Regions from separate parts of the Allobosea spartocytisi genome, predicted to be linked through region 1. Evidence: riboswitches for the same ligand, from Rfam matches in the RefSeq annotation. Region 1 holds a riboswitch; each other region holds the start of a gene.
What was found. Region 1 has a riboswitch for cobalamin ahead of IED13_RS00590 (ribonucleoside-diphosphate reductase subunit alpha). Riboswitches for the same ligand answer to the same signal wherever they lie in the genome.
Positions count from the first base shown of each region.

Region 2: another riboswitch for cobalamin. It lies ahead of IED13_RS27775 (ABC transporter substrate-binding protein); the one in region 1 lies ahead of IED13_RS00590 (ribonucleoside-diphosphate reductase subunit alpha).
Region 3: another riboswitch for cobalamin. It lies ahead of IED13_RS16330 (TonB-dependent receptor plug domain-containing protein); the one in region 1 lies ahead of IED13_RS00590 (ribonucleoside-diphosphate reductase subunit alpha).

Region 1 is NZ_JACXWY010000001.1:133,672-139,402, forward strand. Features, by position in the region: gene IED13_RS00585 (ribonucleotide-diphosphate reductase subunit beta) at 1-517, opposite strand, end outside; gene IED13_RS00590 (ribonucleoside-diphosphate reductase subunit alpha) at 672-3,587, opposite strand; cobalamin riboswitch at 3,700-3,900, opposite strand; gene IED13_RS00595 (cold-shock protein) at 4,439-4,648, shown strand; gene rpsU (30S ribosomal protein S21) at 4,788-5,054, shown strand; gene IED13_RS00605 (hypothetical protein) at 5,249-5,518, shown strand; gene IED13_RS00610 (sarcosine oxidase subunit gamma) at 5,554-5,731, opposite strand, start outside.
Region 2 is NZ_JACXWY010000041.1:14,900-20,630, forward strand. Features, by position in the region: gene IED13_RS27765 (ABC transporter ATP-binding protein) at 1-45, opposite strand, end outside; gene IED13_RS27770 (FecCD family ABC transporter permease) at 56-1,099, opposite strand; gene IED13_RS27775 (ABC transporter substrate-binding protein) at 1,096-2,127, opposite strand; cobalamin riboswitch at 2,346-2,555, opposite strand; gene IED13_RS27780 (DUF3102 domain-containing protein) at 3,135-3,851, shown strand; gene IED13_RS27785 (Wzz/FepE/Etk N-terminal domain-containing protein) at 3,981-5,549, shown strand; partial or broken gene IED13_RS27790 (IS5 family transposase) at 5,659-5,731, opposite strand, start outside.
Region 3 is NZ_JACXWY010000009.1:195,532-201,262, reverse strand. Features, by position in the region: gene IED13_RS16335 (ABC transporter substrate-binding protein) at 1-411, opposite strand, end outside; gene IED13_RS16330 (TonB-dependent receptor plug domain-containing protein) at 408-2,357, opposite strand; cobalamin riboswitch at 2,477-2,677, opposite strand; gene IED13_RS16325 (serine hydrolase) at 2,932-3,849, opposite strand; gene IED13_RS16320 (ABC transporter permease) at 3,884-4,696, opposite strand; gene IED13_RS16315 (ABC transporter permease) at 4,701-5,636, opposite strand; gene IED13_RS16310 (ABC transporter substrate-binding protein) at 5,674-5,731, opposite strand, start outside.

The DNA.
Region 1 (5,731 bases):
GCACCTCGCGATACATGTTGAACAACTCGCCCTCGTCGAGCCCGAGGCTCTCAACGATGTACTGGAAGGTGTGGGTGTGGATCGCCTCCTCGAAGGCCTGGCGCAGCAGGTACTGCCGGCATTCCGGGTTGGTCAGGTGTCGGTAGATCGCCAGCACGATGTTGTTGGCGACGAGAGATTCGGACGCCGCGAAGAAGCCGAGATTGCGCTTGAGCATGCGCCGCTCGTCCTCGCTGAGCCCGTCCTTCGACTTCCACAGGGCGATGTCGGCTTGCATCGAGACCTCGGTCGGCATCCAGTGGTTGTTGCAGCCGGAAAGGTATTTCTCCCAGGCCCATTTGTACTTGAGCGGCAGGAGCTGGTTCACGTCGGCGCGCGCATTGATCATGCGCTTCTCGTCGACCGTGACGCGGCTGCCATTGCGATCGATCGTGCCGAGGCCGGTGGCGTCGGCGGCGGGAGGAGGGTTTGTCAGGATGGCCGGGGTCGAGGGCTTGGTGTCGGACCAGTCGAGCATGAGGTGTTCCGTTCTGAAATGAAGGGGCGTCATGCTCGGGCTTGACCCGAGCATCTCATGCCGAAGGAGGCCTTAGTGCCTTATCCTGCCGGAGATTCTCGGGTCTGCGCTTCGCTTCGCCCGAGAATGACGCGAGAGGTGGAATGACGGCGGGTTACTGGCAGGCTTCGCAGGTCGGATCGTCGATCGAGCAGGCGTTGGGGACGGCCATGCCGTTCTCCAGCGGGATATCGACGATGATCGGCGCGGCGGCCTTGGCTGCGACCGGCACGGTGGCCGAGACCGCATTGAGCTTGCCGTCCGTGCCCTTCAGCGTCGATTTCTCGACATGGGTCGCCGACAACGCCCGCAGGTAGTAGGTCGTCTTGAGGCCCAGCCGCCAGGCCAGGCGATAGGCCTCGTCGAGCTTCCGGCCCGAGGGCTGCGCCATGTAGAGGTTCAGCGACTGGCCCTGATCGATCCATTTCTGCCGGCGCGCCGCCGCCCTGATCAGCCATTCCGTCGGAATCTCGAAGGAGGTGGCATAGAGCGCCTTGAGATCGGCCGGGACGCGATCGATCCCACTGACCTTGCCGTCGTAGTATTTGAGATCCGAGACCATCACCTCGTCCCAGAGCCCCCTCGCCTTCAGGTCATGAACGAGCCCGGCATTCACCACGGTGAAGTCGCCCGACATGTTCGCCTTAACGTAGAGCTGGCTGTAGCTCGGCTCGATCGACTGCGAGACGCCGACGATGTTGGAGATCGTCGCGGTCGGCGCGATCGCCATGGTGTTGGAGTTGCGCATGCCGGTCGTGACGACCCGCTCGCGCAGGCCCTCCCAGTCCAGCGTCGAGGAGCGGTCGAGTTCGACATCGCCGTCGCGGGCGTCCGAGAGGATGTCGAGCGAGTCGATCGGCAGGATGCCCTTCGACCAGAGCGAACCCTCGAAGCTCGGATAGCGCCCGCGCTCGGCGGCGAGATCGACCGAGGCCTGGATCGCATGGAAGCTGATCACTTCCATCGACGTATCGGCGAAGGCGACGGCGCCTTCCGAGGCCGCCGGCAGACGCAGTGTCTGGAGCGCGTCCTGGAAACCCATCAGCCCCAAGCCCACCGGGCGATGGCGCAGGTTCGAGCGGCGTGCCTCGGGGATCGTGTAGAAATTGATGTCGACGACGTTGTCGAGCATGCGCATCGCGGTGGTCACGGTGCGGGCCAGGCGAGCCTGATCGAGCCCATCGGGCGTCACATGCGCCGCGAGGTTCACCGAGCCGAGATTGCAGACCGCGACCTCGTCGGCCGAGGTGTTGAGCGTGATCTCGGTGCAGAGGTTCGAGGAATGCACCACGCCGGCATGCTGCTGCGGCGAGCGCAGATTGCAGGCATCCTTGAAGGTAATCCAGGGATGGCCGGTTTCGAACAGCATGGTCAGCATGCGCCGCCAGAGGTCGAGCGCCTTCACCCGTTTGAAGACCTTGATCTGGCCAGCGGCTGCCTTCGCCTCATAAGCCTCGTAGGCCGTCTTGAATGGCTTGCCATAGAGATCGTGCAGGTCCGGAACCTCGTCCGGCGAGAACAGCGTCCAGTCGCCGCCGGCCTCGACGCGCTGCATGAACAGGTCGGGAATCCAGTTCGCCGTGTTCATGTCATGGGTGCGGCGGCGGTCGTCGCCGGTGTTCTTCCGGAGATCGAGGAACTCCTCGATATCGACATGCCAGGTCTCGAGATAGGCGCAGACCGCGCCCTTGCGCTTGCCGCCCTGATTGACGGCGATGGCCGTATCGTTCGCGACCTTCAGGAACGGCACCACGCCCTGGCTCTCGCCATTGGTGCCCTTGATATGGGCGCCGAGACCGCGCACCGGCGTCCAGTCATTGCCGAGGCCGCCCGAGTACTTGGCGAGCAGCGCATTGTCCTTCACCGCCTTGAAGATACCGTCGAGATCGTCAGCGACGGTGGTCAGGAAGCAGGAGGAGAGCTGCGGGCGCAGCGTCCCGGAATTGAACAGCGTGGGGGTCGAGGCCATGAAATCGAAGGATGAGAGCAGATCGTAGAATTCGATCGCCCTGCCCTCGCGATCGATCTCGCGGATGGCGAGACCCATGGCGACACGCATGAAGAAGGCCTGCGGCAGCTCGAAGCGGTTGCCCCGGACATGCAGGAAATAGCGGTCGTAAAGCGTCTGGAAGCCGAGATAGTCGAATTGCAGATCGCGCTCGGGCTTGAGTGCAGCGGCGATGCGGGCGATGTCGAAGCGGCCGAGCTCGGGGTCGATCAGCTCGTTCGCGATGCCGGTCTTGAGATAGGCATGGAAGTAGTCGGCATAAAGCACTGACATCTCTTCCTGCGTCGCCTGCTCTGCGCGGCCATGGACGAAGCTCAGTGCCTCGCGACGGAGCTTGTCCAGCAGCAGGCGCGCGGAGACCTTGGCGTAGTTCGGCTCGCTCTCGATCAGCGTGCGGGCGGCAAGGATCGGCGCCAGTGCCAATTCGTCGAGCGAGATGCCGTCATAGAGATTGCGGCGCGCCTCGGTGAGGACCGGCTCGGCCGAGACGCCGTCGAGATCGGCACAAGCCTCGCGAACCACCTTGTCGAGGCGGCCGGCGTCGAGCGGGATAAGCGTCCCGTCGGCGAGCTTCATGTGCAGCAAGGGAGCTGCGGAGGCGACAGGCTTCGTCTCGGCAACCGCCCTCGCCCGCTCGCGCGCCCGCTCCTCGCGATAGAGCACATAGGCACGGGCGACCTTGTGGTGTTCGCCGCGCATCAGGGCGAGCTCGACCTGGTCCTGCACATCCTCGATATGGAAAGTGCGGCCGGTCGCAGCCCGGCGGGTCAGCCCCGCGACGACCTGCTCTGTCATCTCCGCGACGGCTTCGTGGATGCGGCGCGAAGCGGCGGCGTTCGATCCTTCGACGGCGAGGAACGCCTTGGTCAACGCCACGGTGATCTTCGAGGGATCGAACGGCGTCACCGCGCCGTTGCGGCGAATGATCTGGTAGCCGGGCTCGCTCGCAGCGAGCTTCGACAGTGTCGGCTCTGCGGCTGACGGAGCGGCGGCAGGCCGCTCGGCTTCAATGGAAAGAGACATCGGCATCAACCCCAAATGTTGGGGGCAAAGGCCAGAGCGGTTGCGTCGAGAAGGCGCGCGGCACCATAAGGCCGCGACCTGCCAAGCGCACCACCGGGACACCCCGCCCGAGGACGTATACGAGGTCGCGGCAGGTCTCCTGGCTCACGGGTCAGCGCTCTCGTCCCGTCTTCCCAAGGCCTTGCAGCCTCAGTGACTTATCGTGGACGTGAACTCGCCGCTTACAGTTGCGGGGGCAGCGCCGGTCTCTCACCGGCTTCCCTCTTAGCTCTCGATCTTGCGATTCGAGAGACCATCGACCACCAGATCTAGTAGCTAAAGGGCATCGCCTGTCAACAGGTCGTGACGCCGCCGTCCGGCGCCTGTGAAGATCGGGGATCACCGCGCGGCCTCCGGCCTACCCTGTTCGTGCTGTTCGGCAATGACGTCGGCTCTGCCTTCGCTTCGGCGAAACCGCGTCGAGCGATGCTTCGCGCCTCAAGCGCTAGCGCCCCTTCGCCGCCCGCCATGATCGACGCACGCCCCGTTCCCGAGCTTCGCGCAATTCGCGACCGCCACGAGCTGTCTGCGATGGCTGCCGAGCCGCCCCAGCGTATCGCGATAGCGCGTCTCAGGCCGGGTCACACGGTTGCTGTCGGTCGATTTGGCGCCCGGCTGATTTTCCGAAAATATTGCGAGATAAAACCTTCCATTTGACAATGTGTCTTATAAGTACCATGATAGAAACATCGATCTAGGCCGAACGAATTGGCCCCGCGCTTTCATCGCGCACTGCTGACGAACTTCCTGCTCAAATCGAAAAATGCGCTGCACCCGCGGCGCATGAACAATAGCCTTTACAGGAGGTCAGCATGGCCAGTGGCACAGTTAAGTGGTTCAACACCGACAAGGGTTTTGGTTTCATCCAGCCGGAAGACGGCGGCCAGGACGCCTTCGTCCATATCAGCGCCGTGGAGCGTGCCGGTCTGCGCACGCTGAAGGAAGGCCAGAAGGTCTCCTATGAGCTGGTGCAGGACAAGCGCTCCGGCAAGGTGTCTGCGGACAACCTGCAGGCCGAGTGAGCTAGACGCCATCCGGCGCGTCAATCGAGATCAGCGGCGACCGCGGATGTACCGGCGCCCGTTCGATTGAGCGGCGGATAGCCACGGAGGGGTCGGGATCAACCCGGCCCTTTTTGTTTGCATCAGAAGGGAAATTCGAATGCAGGTTCTCGTTCGCGACAACAACGTCGACCAGGCGCTTCGCGTCCTCAAGAAGAAGATGCAGCGTGAAGGCGTGTTTCGCGAGATGAAGGCGCGTCGCGCCTACGAGAAGCCGTCCGAGCGGCGAACCCGCGAGAAGGCCGAAGCCATCCGCCGCGCCCGCAAGGCAGCGCGCAAGCAGGCTCAGCGCGAAGGATTGCTGCCGATGCCGAAGCGCGTGGAACGGCCGGCACGGCCCGGGCAGGCCCCCGCGCAGGCACGATAGGCGAGGATTTGGGCTTGGGCTTCAATCCGCAGGATTTTGCCGATGGCCGGGCCTGCTCGCCAGGCCGAACCGGCGAGGATCGAAGCCGAGCCCCACGCAAGGTTCTGCCCGAAGCCGTTCGATCCATGCAGGAGCGTGCTGCCGGAAAACGCCGCTGACGCCCTGGCGTCCTGCGTTCGAGAAGGAGTTTGCCGATGTCGAGCAACAGAATTCCGCCGGAAGAGGCGCAATTGCGGGCCCAGAGCAGAGCGACGCTCGCAGCGCAACGCCGCGCCGAGGCCGAAACGGCCCTGGAAGCGTTGCGGGTGGAACAGATCGCCGTCCGCGAGCGCACCGCAAAACTGCGGGCCTTGCGGCTCGCCAAGGAGGCCGCCGACGCCGAGGCCGCCGCGGCGGTGCCGCCAGCCAAGACGCGAGCCAAGCCCGCCAAGACCGTTGTTCGGCGGAGAACCGCTTCTTCCTGATCTCCAACCGGAGGATGGCGCGCGAGGCGTTGCCGTCAGTCTTGGTCAGCAACCCGGCAGCCGAACTCGGCCGCCGCTGCGGTGAACCAGGACCAGAAGCTTCCTGCCATGCTGCGTGCGACCATGATCTCGAAGACGGGTCCGTCCGGCCCGTCGGCGAGGCGCCATAGCTGCACGCCGAGATAGGCCACGCTCGTCACGGCGGTCTCGCCG
Region 2 (5,731 bases), on a different contig from region 1:
CCGGCCGGCGGTGCCCCAGCGCACCTCTCGCATCGCGAGCGTCATGTAGGCCCCATCATTTGGGTTTCCTGGCGCGATAGAGGATCAAGGCGAAGACCGGCGCGCCGAACAGCGCGGTGACCACGCCGATCGGCAGGATCTGCTGCGGGATCAGCACGCGCGACAGGATGTCGGCGAGGATCATGAAGATCGCACCGATGACGAGGCAGGCGGGCAAAAGCCGGGCATGGCCGGAACCGACGAGGAAACGGGCGGCATGGGGAATGATCAGCCCGACGAAGCCCACCGTTCCGACGATCGAGACCATCACGGCGGTCATCACCGCGGTCGTGGCGAAGAGCACGATTTTCACCCGCGTGACCGCGACGCCGAGCGAGGCGGCCGCGTCGACGCCGAAAGCGAAGGCGTCGAGCGCCTTGGCGTGCAGCATGCAGATGCCGAAACCGATGAAGGCGACCGGCGCCGCGATCCAGAGGTCGGGCCAGCGGACGCCGCCGAAATTCCCAAGGAGCCAGAACATCACGCCCCGCGCCTGCTCGGCGCTGGCGAGCGTCGTCACGATCGTCGCGGTCGCCGCGTTGAAGAGCTGCGAGGTGGCGACACCGGCGAGGATGACGCGATCGCTCGCCCCGCCCGCTCCGGTCGCCAGGAGCGCGACCACCGCGAGCGCGGCGCAGGAGCCGATGAAGGCGCCGGCCGAGACCGTCAGCGCCGTGCCGCCGATGCTGACGCCGAGGATCAGCACCGCGACGGCGCCGGTCGAGGCTCCCGCCGAGATGCCGAGAACGTAAGGCTCCGCCAGGGGATTGCGCAGCAGCGCCTGCAGGATTGCGCCTGAGAGAGCGAGCGCGCCGCCGCACAACCCCGCCATCAGCGCCCGGCTGAGGCGATAGTCGAAGATCACGCCCTGCTGGATCGCGCTGACGGGCCAGTCGAGACCGAAGAGCCCGTTGCCGAGCGCCTTCAACGCCGTCTCCAACGGGATGCGCATCTCGCCGATCGTCACCGCCAGCGCCACCGCGAAGGTGAGCGCCAGCAGCGAAACCAGCGCGACGGCGATCCGCGCCGGCCAGTTCGGGCCGTGGGCTGCGTGGCTCAAGGAGTCAGACCGAAGCCGGCGATCGCCTTGGCGAGCGTCTCGATGCCGTCCACCGTATCGAGCCCGGCGCGGGTCGCTCCGACATCCATGATGACGATGCGATTGTTCTTCACCGCGTCGAGCTTGCTGGCGACGGGGTCGGTTTTCAGGAAATCGAGCTTCTTCTCAATATCATCAGCCGGAAAGCGGCGGCGATCCATCTTCACCGTGACGATGACCGCGGGATTGGCGGCGGCGGTGCTCTCCCAGCCGACCAGCGGCCATTCCTCATTGGTCGTGATGATGTTGCGCGCCCCGAGCTTCGACAGGATGTAGGCGGGCACGCCGTTCCTGCCGGCCATGAAGCCGTCGCCCTTGATGTCCTTGCTGGAGAACCAGACGACGACCGGCACGTCCTTGACCTTTGCATCCGCCACCGCCTGGACCGCCTTCTCCTCGCGCGCCTTGAGCTCGGCGACGAGCGTCTCGGCGCGGTCGGACACGTCGAAGATCTGCCCGAATTCGCGGATGTTGCGATAGACCAGCTCCATCGTGAACATCTGTGTGCGCACACCGTCGCCGCCGCCGGAATTGTCCTTGCCGACGCAATCGGTCGGCGAGACATAGGTGGGCACCTTGACCTTGGCGAACTGATCGCGCTTGCCGACGATGCCGTTGGGGCCGACATGCCATTCGAACATTGCGGTGACGAGGTCCGGCTCCTGCGCGAGAACCGCCTCGAAGCTGGGGTCGTTGTCGGCGAGGCGCTTCACCTTGGCATTGACCGCCTCATAGGGCTTGGCGATGGGCGAGAACCAGACGGCGGTGCCGACGACGCGATCGCCGAGGCCGAGCGCATAGAGGATCTCGGTCTGCGTCTGGCCGATTGAGACGACGCGCTTGGGCGCGGCGGTGAAGGTGATCGTCTCGCGGCAGTTCTCCAGGGTCAGCGGGTACTGGGTGGGCGCTGCGCCGGCCGCGCCCGCGGCCAGGCTGCCGAGGAATGCCAGGACGGGCCATTGAAGCAGGCGGACGAGAGGGCGCGCAATCGGCACAGAGCAAGCCTTATACGAAACATTGTTACATTTCTGATAGGGCGAGCGGCGCGCAGCCGTCAAGCTCCCCGCGACAGCGCGGCCGGCGGTCTTCATGAACATGGACTTCATCGCTCCCCGAGATGACGGATGCGGGAGCTGCGCAGGATGCGGACGGATAACGGCCGCGCGGCCATCACCGACACACACCTCCGGAACACCCCGTCCGAAAGACGTCTTCGATGACCGGGGCAGGTCTCCTGGCTCGCGGGTCGACGCCGGTTCCGCCCGGCCTTCCCGGCGCGGCACGCGCCAGTGGACGATGGACGGAGAGCTCGCCGCTTACAGTTGCGGGGGCAGCCTCGGCTTTGGCGCAACGCGCCTCACCGAATTCCCTCTTAGCTCCAGGCTGAATCTGGAGAACCTCGATCACGTCCAACCTATAAGGTCGTGCCGCACCGTCAAGCTCGGTTCGGGACCATCATGATCGACGTCGATACGCCGACGGCACTGTAGATCTGGGGCCCAGGCGCGGCGGCTTCGCAGACCGGTGTGATGTCCGGGCTTTCTCCGCTCGACGCAGCGTCACTGGCTATGTTGCTGCCCGGGTTTCTGGTTCGCCCTGCCAGGAGATCGGTTCACTGCGGGCGTGACCTTCCGGCAGCCAAGATCTCGCTTGCGGCGATTTCTGCCACGCGGCATCCCGTCTTGATACTTACGTAAGGTAATGTTTCTGAAGAGAGGCCGAGCTGCCATCAGGCGGGAGCTTCCGAAAAGCGAGGCTCATTTCGCTTGTCGCGGAGCGGAACGGGGGTAGCTCCGATTCTCCTAAAATATGATAAGTAACTGATATAAATTAGATTTTTATTTAATCTCTGTCGCCGAGCCGGCGTCGTAAACGGATCGCGTGTCGCCTCAAGGAGCTACTCCCTTTGCGCCGACGGGAACCCCTTTGCTCGCTTCACGGTGCAGTGCACCAAGCGTAAGCTGAATAGTACTGTGGGTTGAGTGAGGGTATAGCCGTGTTGCCGAATGCACAGCTCTCCGCGACAGAATTGCAGGATGCCGCTCAAAGGATCAAGGTCCTGCGTCGGGCTGCGACCGAACATGCTGTGGAAATCGGCCGCGAGCTCCTTCGCGTCAAGGAGCGGCTGCCCCACGGGGTCTTCGTCAAATGGGTCGAAAAGGCGTGCGAGTTCAAGATCAGGACCGCGCAGGACCTGATGAAGCTGGCGCGCGGCGCCGATTCCGATGCGAATGCGAAGCTCGTCGCGCTGATGGTTCCATCGACGCTTCGTGTCTATCTCGCCAAGACGACCCCGCCGGCGGTTCGCACCACCATCCTGCAGCGACTCGAGAATGGTGAGCGCGTGTCCCGCAGCGAGCTGCATTCGCAGGTCGTGGATACGCGCAAGACCAGGATGGAGGCGGTGCAGCGTCCGGCGCAGGAAGGATTCTCCTCGTCGTTTCTTCCCCCGCGCGAGCTTAACGGGCCCGCCGAAGGGAGGCGAAACGACCCGGGCGCGGACCGGGCCCGCAGGGTGGCTGAGCTGATTTTGCGGCGGCTCAGCCCGGAGGATTACGGGCTCATCATGGAGGAGATGAGCTGGGAGGTCTGGAACAGAGCCTTTGTCTGGATGAGAGCGGCGCGTGTTGTGGACGCCGAGCATCTGGAATTGGCTTTGCCCAGTACAGCGACGAATCAATCGTGCGAATTCGTTCCTGCAAAGCTGCAGTGAAAAATATCGAAGTTTTATCGTGACTTACAGCCCGCGTATTCGCGTTGTGTGACTTGCGAACGCCGTCTTTGAGGGAGCGGAGTTCCTGCAAAGACATCAAATGGTCGGTGGATACAGATCGGAAGCCCAATGTCGGTCTATATTGACGAGCGCCAGCCCTCCACAACATTCGGCCTTCTCAGCCTACGCCGCCGCTGGAAGCTCATTGCCGCATGTGTCGGTCTCGCGGCGATGCTTGGCCTGCTCTACACGGTGCTGAGGCCAGCGAGCTATACGGCGTCGACGCAGCTCCTGGTCTATGTGAAGGAAGTTCAGCCCGGCCCCGACCTCGTCATTTCCCTCGGGCGCGCCGATCTCACGCAGGTCGAGAACGAGAGCGAGGTCATCCGCTCGCGCGGCACCCTGGCTAAGGTCGTCGGGGCGCTGGACCTGACCGAGGATTCCGAGTTCGTTCCCGCGGCGACGGTGCTTCAGGGGCTCGCCCGGTGGCTTTCCGGCACGTCGCCAGCAACCTCCGACGAGAGCCGCGCGAAGCAGGAAACCGCCATCGAGTCCCTCGCCAGGAGCATCGCGGTCAAGCGGGTCGGAACCAGTCACACGATCCTCGTCGACGTCACGACCTCCGATCCGGAGAAGTCCGCGCTCATCGCCAATGGCATCAGCCAGGTCATGCTTCAGGCGCGTCTCAACGCGGAGCAGGATGGCGAGCGCTCGCCATTGCTGCGCGAGCGGCTGCAGGGGCTGGGACCCAGCGTCTATGTGATGACGCCGGCGCTCGCTCCGGACAAGCCCAACGGACCGCGGAAGATCCTGATCATCATGGCTACGGTCATGGCCGGAGTGGTGATCGGGGCGGCGCTGGCGCTGTTTCTCGACTTCCGGGACAAGACGATCCGCAGTGCCGCGCAGATTCAGCGTTTCGGCCTGGAGTGCATCGGCGCGATCCCCTTGTTCAAAAGCGGCAAGCCCGCGATTTCGAGCCAGGCTCGGCAGCGTGCCGGCCAGGATCGCCTGCCTGAAGCCTTGCTGGCGCAAACGCTTCTGCGGGCGACGGTCGCGATCGAGGCGGCCAAGGCACGCACCGTCGGCGTCGCCTCCTCGATCGCAGGAGATGGCGCGACGACCGTGGCGCGGCACCTCGCCCAGATGGCCGCGCGCAGCCAGAGGAAGGTTCTGCTCGTGGAGGCCGGCGGCAGCGAGACGTCGCGATCGTCCGCGAGGGAGATGTCCTCCGCGCCGGCATTCTCGGGGACGCAGCCGCAGCCGCTCGGCGGCAGCCTCTGGAACAATGGCGGCGACGGACCCGATCTTCTCATCACGCCTCCTCCCGGCACCGGCGAGGGCGCCGCCAACTGGTGGATGCATTGCGATCAGACATCGCTGGCAGCCTACGACCTGATCGTCGTCTGCCTGCCGGCCCTCGAACGCGGTCCCGAGTTTCGCATGGCCGCGCAGAACATCGACGGAATCCTGCTGGTGATGAAATGGGGCGGCGCCGAGATGGAGCGGATCGAGCGCGCCTTCACGGTCTCCGGCGCGGCGCCGTCGGATTTCATCGGAGCGGTTTTGAACATGGTCGATGACCGGATGATCGGCCGTTTCGGGGACAAGCTCTGGGAGGCGGAAGGGTTGATGGCCGCCGGACGAGGCCTGTTCGGGCCTGCGATGCCTATCGAGCCGGTTGCCGGATCGTCATGAAGCGGAGAGGTGCTACGATGAAGCGAAGCCGTTCATGGGTAAATGTCGTCGGGACAGTTTCACTGGTCCTGTTCACGCTCAACGGCAACACTGTGCGCGCGACGTCCGACTAGGCTTCGTGGACAAAGGGTAGCCAGAGTTTGACTGCGGCAATGGCGACGAATCCGAGGTAAGATTCCTTG
Region 3 (5,731 bases), on a different contig from region 1:
CGCCGCCATCTCGCGGATTTGGGCACGCATCTCCGCGAGGTTGCGCGGCACACTGAACTCGCGCGGCGACGCTCCGACGCGTTTCAGCAGCCCGATAGTCGCCCGCGTCGTGTAGGCACCGGCAACGACGAGATCGGGCTTAAGCGCCAGGACCTGCTCGACGAGCCCGTGATTGGCCGGGATCCGGCGCGCGACTTCTGCCATGTTGGCGTTAAGCGGGTCCTGCGAGAGCCAGGTCACGGAGGCGATGCGCTTAGCGTCGGCGAGGCGGAGCACCAGCTCGTCTGTGCACATGTTGAGCGAGACGATGCGCTCCGGCTGCGCGCGCGCTGCTGCGGTCGCCGCGAGCACGAAGCCCGCGACCACCAGCGCTGCTCGCAGCGTGCAGCGGGGACAGCGATCCGCCGTCATCCGCCGAACGCGACCTTGATGCCGCCGAAGGCGCCGAAACCAGGCACAAGGAAGCCGACCGGGTTCTCCCAGCGCTTATCGAACAGGTTGTCGACGCGCCCGAAGACCGTGACCTTGTCGGTCGCCTTGTATTCGGCGGCGAGGTTGACCAGGGTCGCGCCCTTGGCCTTCAAGCGAGGCACCGAGAAGTCCCGGTTCCCATCGACCCAGGGGCCAACATAGATCAACGTGGCCGAAAGGCTGAGCTTCTCGATCGGCGCCCAGGTCACGGTGCCGCTGGCCTTGTGACGTGGCCGACGCAGTAGCTCCTGATGCGCGGTCTCATCCTTGGCGAGCGTGAAAGTGTAGTCGCCCCGGACGCGCAACTGCTCGGAGATCTGCAGCGCGGCGAAGGCTTCGACCCCTTTCGTCTCGGCCTTGCCGACATTGGCATAGGAGTTACGCGCCGCATTGGTGACGATCAGGTTCTCGATATCGTTCTGGAACCAGGTAGCACCGAACTGGACGCGCTTGTCGAAGAGCGGCTGCTCGAAGCCGATGTCCCAGCCCTTGCTCTCCTCAGGCTTGAGGTTCGAGTTGCCGAAGAAGTTGAAGCCCGGCCGGTAGTCGATGAACAGCTCGGCGAGCGTCGGCGCCTTGAAGCCGGTGCCATAGCTCGCCTTCAGCTTCGTCTCGGTGCCCGGCACGATATAGGCCGGCGCGATCCGATAGGTGGTGTGACCGCCATAGCTGTCGTCGTGATCGTGGCGGATGTTCGCTGCGAGGAAGAACCGATCGGCGAAGCTGACCTGATACTCAAGGTAAGCCGCCTTGTTGCCGTTCGAGGCCGTGAAGCTGGGGGTCTCCAGCCGCTCGCGCTCCCAAGAGAGCCCCCCGATCAGCATATGGCCCTTGGCGATCTCGAAATCGCCCCGCCAGTCGAGCTTCATGCGCTCACCAAGGTTCTCCGTCGGCAAACCAAGGATCCCGAAGGCGTTGGGCGAGCGGTTCGAACGGTCCTGATTCGAGTAGGAGATGCCGAACCGGTTTACGAAGCGCCCGCCGAGCGGGTCCCAGACCACCTCGCCGCGAGTGAAGGCTTGGGCGTAGTTCGAAAGTGCTCGATAGGGCGTCGGCCGGCCCGGGAAGCCGGCATCGTAGGTCGAGCGGAACTGGCCGTCGGTATAGCGGCCGACCCAGTTGACGCTGAGCGTGTCGGTCAGCGCAAAGCCGAGGCGCCCGGAATAGCTATAGGCGTCATAAGCGTTCGGCTTAACGCGCACGCCCGGCGGGATCAGGTTCGGCGGCACCGAATCGGTTGAGTCCGAGCGCATATGGGAAACGTTGAAGACGTAATTGAAGCGATCGTCGCCGCCGCTGAATCCGGCCGCCTGGTTGAAAGTGCCGTGCGATCCGGCCTCGATGCGCGCCGTTGCCTTCGGCGGACCCTCGCCACGCTTGGTGGTGATCGAAATCACGCCGCCGATGGCGTTGGCGCCGTAGAGGCCGCTCTGGGGGCCGCGCAGCACCTCGATGCGTTCGATGTCGTCGGTCAACATCGAGCCAAAGTCGAAGGAGCGGTTCGGCGTCGAGGGGTCGTTCGCCTCAATGCCGTCGATCAGAACCTTGACGTGGTTCGAGTTGGTGCCGCGCATGAAGACCGAGGTCTGGCCGCCCGGACCGCCGATCTGGACGATGTTCAGCCCCGGCACAGCGGCAAGCGCCTGCGGCAGGGTGCGGCGCTGCTGCTGCTCGATCTCCTGAGCGGTGACCACCGTGACGGAGCTCGCGACCTCGCGCACCGGAGTCGGCGTGCCGGTCGCGCTGACGACGATTTGGTCGAGCGCGATGGTTTCGCCGGGGGCCTGGGCACGGGCGGGATGAGCCAGCAACGTAGCACCGGCGGCAAGGGACAATGCGATGACGGAAGACGAGCCGCGCTGCGCGGCTCCGGAAAGGCGGATCACGATGAGACCTCGGGCGTTGACGTCTGTGGCACGTCACCGCGAACGCGATCTCCCGTTCACTCCCGGCAGGGAGCAGACAGTCGAGCAGCGATCGAAACACCCCGTTCGAACGTGTTCGCGTGTGACCACGACTGACGGCAGGTCTCCTGGCTCGCGGGTCGTCGCCTTGTCACCGCCTTCCCAGGGCCGAGGTCCCAGTGGCGTATGGCGATAAGGCTCGCCGCTTACAGTTGCGGGGGCAGCCGCAGCATAGAATGGCAAATCATCCGCACTGCGTTCCCTTTTGATCCCGTGAGGGAACCGTCGCGTTTACGAGTAAGGCGGAAAAGTGGCGGGGTCAATTGGCAATGTGGCGCGGTCGTGCCGAGCCGAGTTGGGATCGGATCTCGCGCGCAAATTCGTGGCGTAAGTGTCTGTTATTGTGTGGTATTTCGGCGGCGCGTTCGGCAAAAACCCAGCTTCGGAGGGACGTGCTCCCTCGGCAAGCTGCCTTCAGCGGGCAGCGTTCTCTAGGGTGCGGGTTCCACCGTCAGTGTCGCGTCGTGTTGAACTCTCGATGAGATTGCAACACGGATCAGAGGTCTAGGATCTCCTTCGCAGCGATGGATCCGAGCTGCGGCAGAAACCCGTCGTCCTCGGCGATCGCCTCGCCTTGCGAAAACACCGTCAGGATGAACTCGGCACCATCTGGCAGAACGGCTCGAAGCGCGTCGTGGCGTCGAAAATCGGCGCGCTCGTCGCCGAGCCAGCGGGTGCGTCCCGCCTTCGACCAGATCTGCGTTCCGGCAGGCATGCCGCCCGCGAGATAGCCCGTGACCTGATAGGCACCTCGCGGCAGGAAGGGACTAGCGAGATCGCGGGCGAGTAGATTCTGGACCTTCTCTCGGCTCGCCTCGGTCAGCACCGAGCCATGGAAGATCGCATGCATCAGACGGGCCATGGCAATCGGCGTGAGCGCATTGTGCCCGGCCGGCGAACAATCGAGGCCGATCTTTTCACGGCCATAGCGCAGGTCGTCCATCAGCTTCTGATTGAGGTTGATGCCGACTAGCTCCGGCCAGCCGAGCTGCGCGAAGAAGCGATTGACCATCTGGCGCCGCTCGCCCCATTCGGTCATCTCCGGCTCGGAAAGCAGCGTGTCCCCGGTCGTTCCGGATAGCAGATCGATGACATAGTTTGTCGCCGAATTGGAGGACCAGAGGATCATGTCGCGCATGGCGCGATCCAGTTCCTCGTGCTCGGTGAGTTGTCCTGCCTCAAGTGCGGCCTGCGCGGCGACGAGGAAGAAGACCTTGACCAGCGAGCAGGGATAGCTGCGCCAATCGGGCCGAAAGGCAGCGCCCTTCGGCCGCCCGCTATCTCTGGTTGGCTGTAGCAACACGAAGCCGAACTGCTCGGCCGGGACGCCGCGTTCGCGGAAGATGGCTTCGGCCTTCGCCGTCAGCAATGCGCCGATGCGCTGCAGGTTTTCATCCGTATCGAAAAAGCTCATGGCGCACCTGTCGGAGGCGGATCGGAAAAGGAGGTCAGCCCTTGGGCCGAAGGGCGGTGTCGAGGCCTTCGCCGATCAGCGCGAAGGTGACGCCGGTGTAGATGATCGCGAAACCCGGGAAGGTCGCGATCCACCAGGCATCGAACAGGAACTGGCGTCCGTCCGAGATCATCAGTCCCCATTCCGGTGTCGGCGGCTGGATGCCGAGGCCGAGGAAGCTGAGCGAGGTCACGGCGAGGATGGTCAGCACCACATCGGCCATCGCGTAGACGATCGCCGGATTGACCGCATTCGGCAGGATATGGGCGGTGACGATCCGCGGTGTCGTGCAGCCGAGGCTGCGCGCCGCCTGGACGAATTCGAGATTGCGCAGCACCAGAACCTCGCCGCGTACGATGCGGGCGAACGAGATCCAGTTCACCAGAAGGAAGGCCAGGTAGAGATTGGCCTCGCCCGGCCCGAGCACGCCGACGATGGCGATGACGAGCACATAGAAGGGGAAAGCCCAGAAGATGTCGGTAATGCGCATGATGAAGGTGTCGACGCGCCCGCCGATGAAACCGGAGATCGCGCCGATCATCACGCCGAGAAGGGCCGGCGCGACAACGCAGATCAGCGCGACCTTGAGGTCGACATAGCCGCCGGCCAGCACGCGCGAGGCGACGTCGCGCCCGAGATCATCGGTGCCGAACCAGTTCGCCAGGGAGGGCGGCTGGAGCGTGTTGCCATAGTCGACCTCGAAGGGATCGTGCGGCGTCCAGATCTGGCCGAGCGCGACGAAACCGGCGAGCAGAACCAGCATGGCGAGCCCGACGAAAAGGCTCGGATTGGAGCGGAAGCGGCTCATTGGCTCATTCCAGCCTGATACGCGGATCGGCGAGCGCATAAGCGAGATCGGTCGCCAGATTGATCAGCACGACGAGGACGGCGAAGACGATGGTGAGCCCCTGGATCAGCGGATAGTCGCGGGAGAAGATCGACTCGACGAAGAGCGAGCCGAGCCCCGGCAGGGCGAAGACGGTCTCGATCACCACCGTGCCGCCGATCACCCAGCTCGTATGAGCGCCAAGCACCGATATCGATGAGATCAGCGCATTGGGCAGCACATGGACGCCCATCAGCCGGCCCGTGCCGGCGCCTTTTGCGCGTGCCGTCGTGACGTAGTCGGAGCCGAGCACGGCGAGGATGGCGCTGCGCAGACTGCGGATCGTCAGCGAGGCGGTCGCCAGCGCGATGACGAGTGCCGGCAGCGTCGTATGGTGCAGACGCGAGAGCAGGTCATCGCCATAGCCCGAGGTCGGGAACAGCGGCAGCCAGATCGCAAAGAGGATGACGAAGATCAGCCCGAGCCAGAAGGACGGCATCGCGATGACGATGGTGAAAGCGAGCTTGATCGCGAGATCGACCGGGCCGCCGCGCCGCATCGCCGACCAGAGTGCGAGCGGCACCGTCATCGCCACGGCGAGCACTGTCGAATAGGCGACGAGCCACAAAGTCGCCGGCAGCCGCTCCAGCACGAGTTGCATCACCGGTCGGGCATGCACGACCGAGCGGCCGAGGCTGCCCGAGCCGATATCGGCGAGGAACAGCAGATATTGCCGCCAGAGCGGCAGATCGAGGCCGAGCCGCTGCTTCATCAGCGCGATCTCCTCGGGACCACCGCGCGCGCCGAGGAGCAGCGTCGCGGGGTCGCCAGGGAGGGCGCGCAGCAGCAGGAAACAGGCCAGAGTGATGCCGAAGAGGACCGGCACCAGCTGGGCGAGACGCTTGACGATGTAGATCAGCATGGCGGTGCACGAGGAAGGGCGCGGCAGCGCCCTTCCGTCACTTCAGCTTGACGTCCTCGAGGCGGAAGTTCGAGGTCGGCAGCACCTCGAAGCCC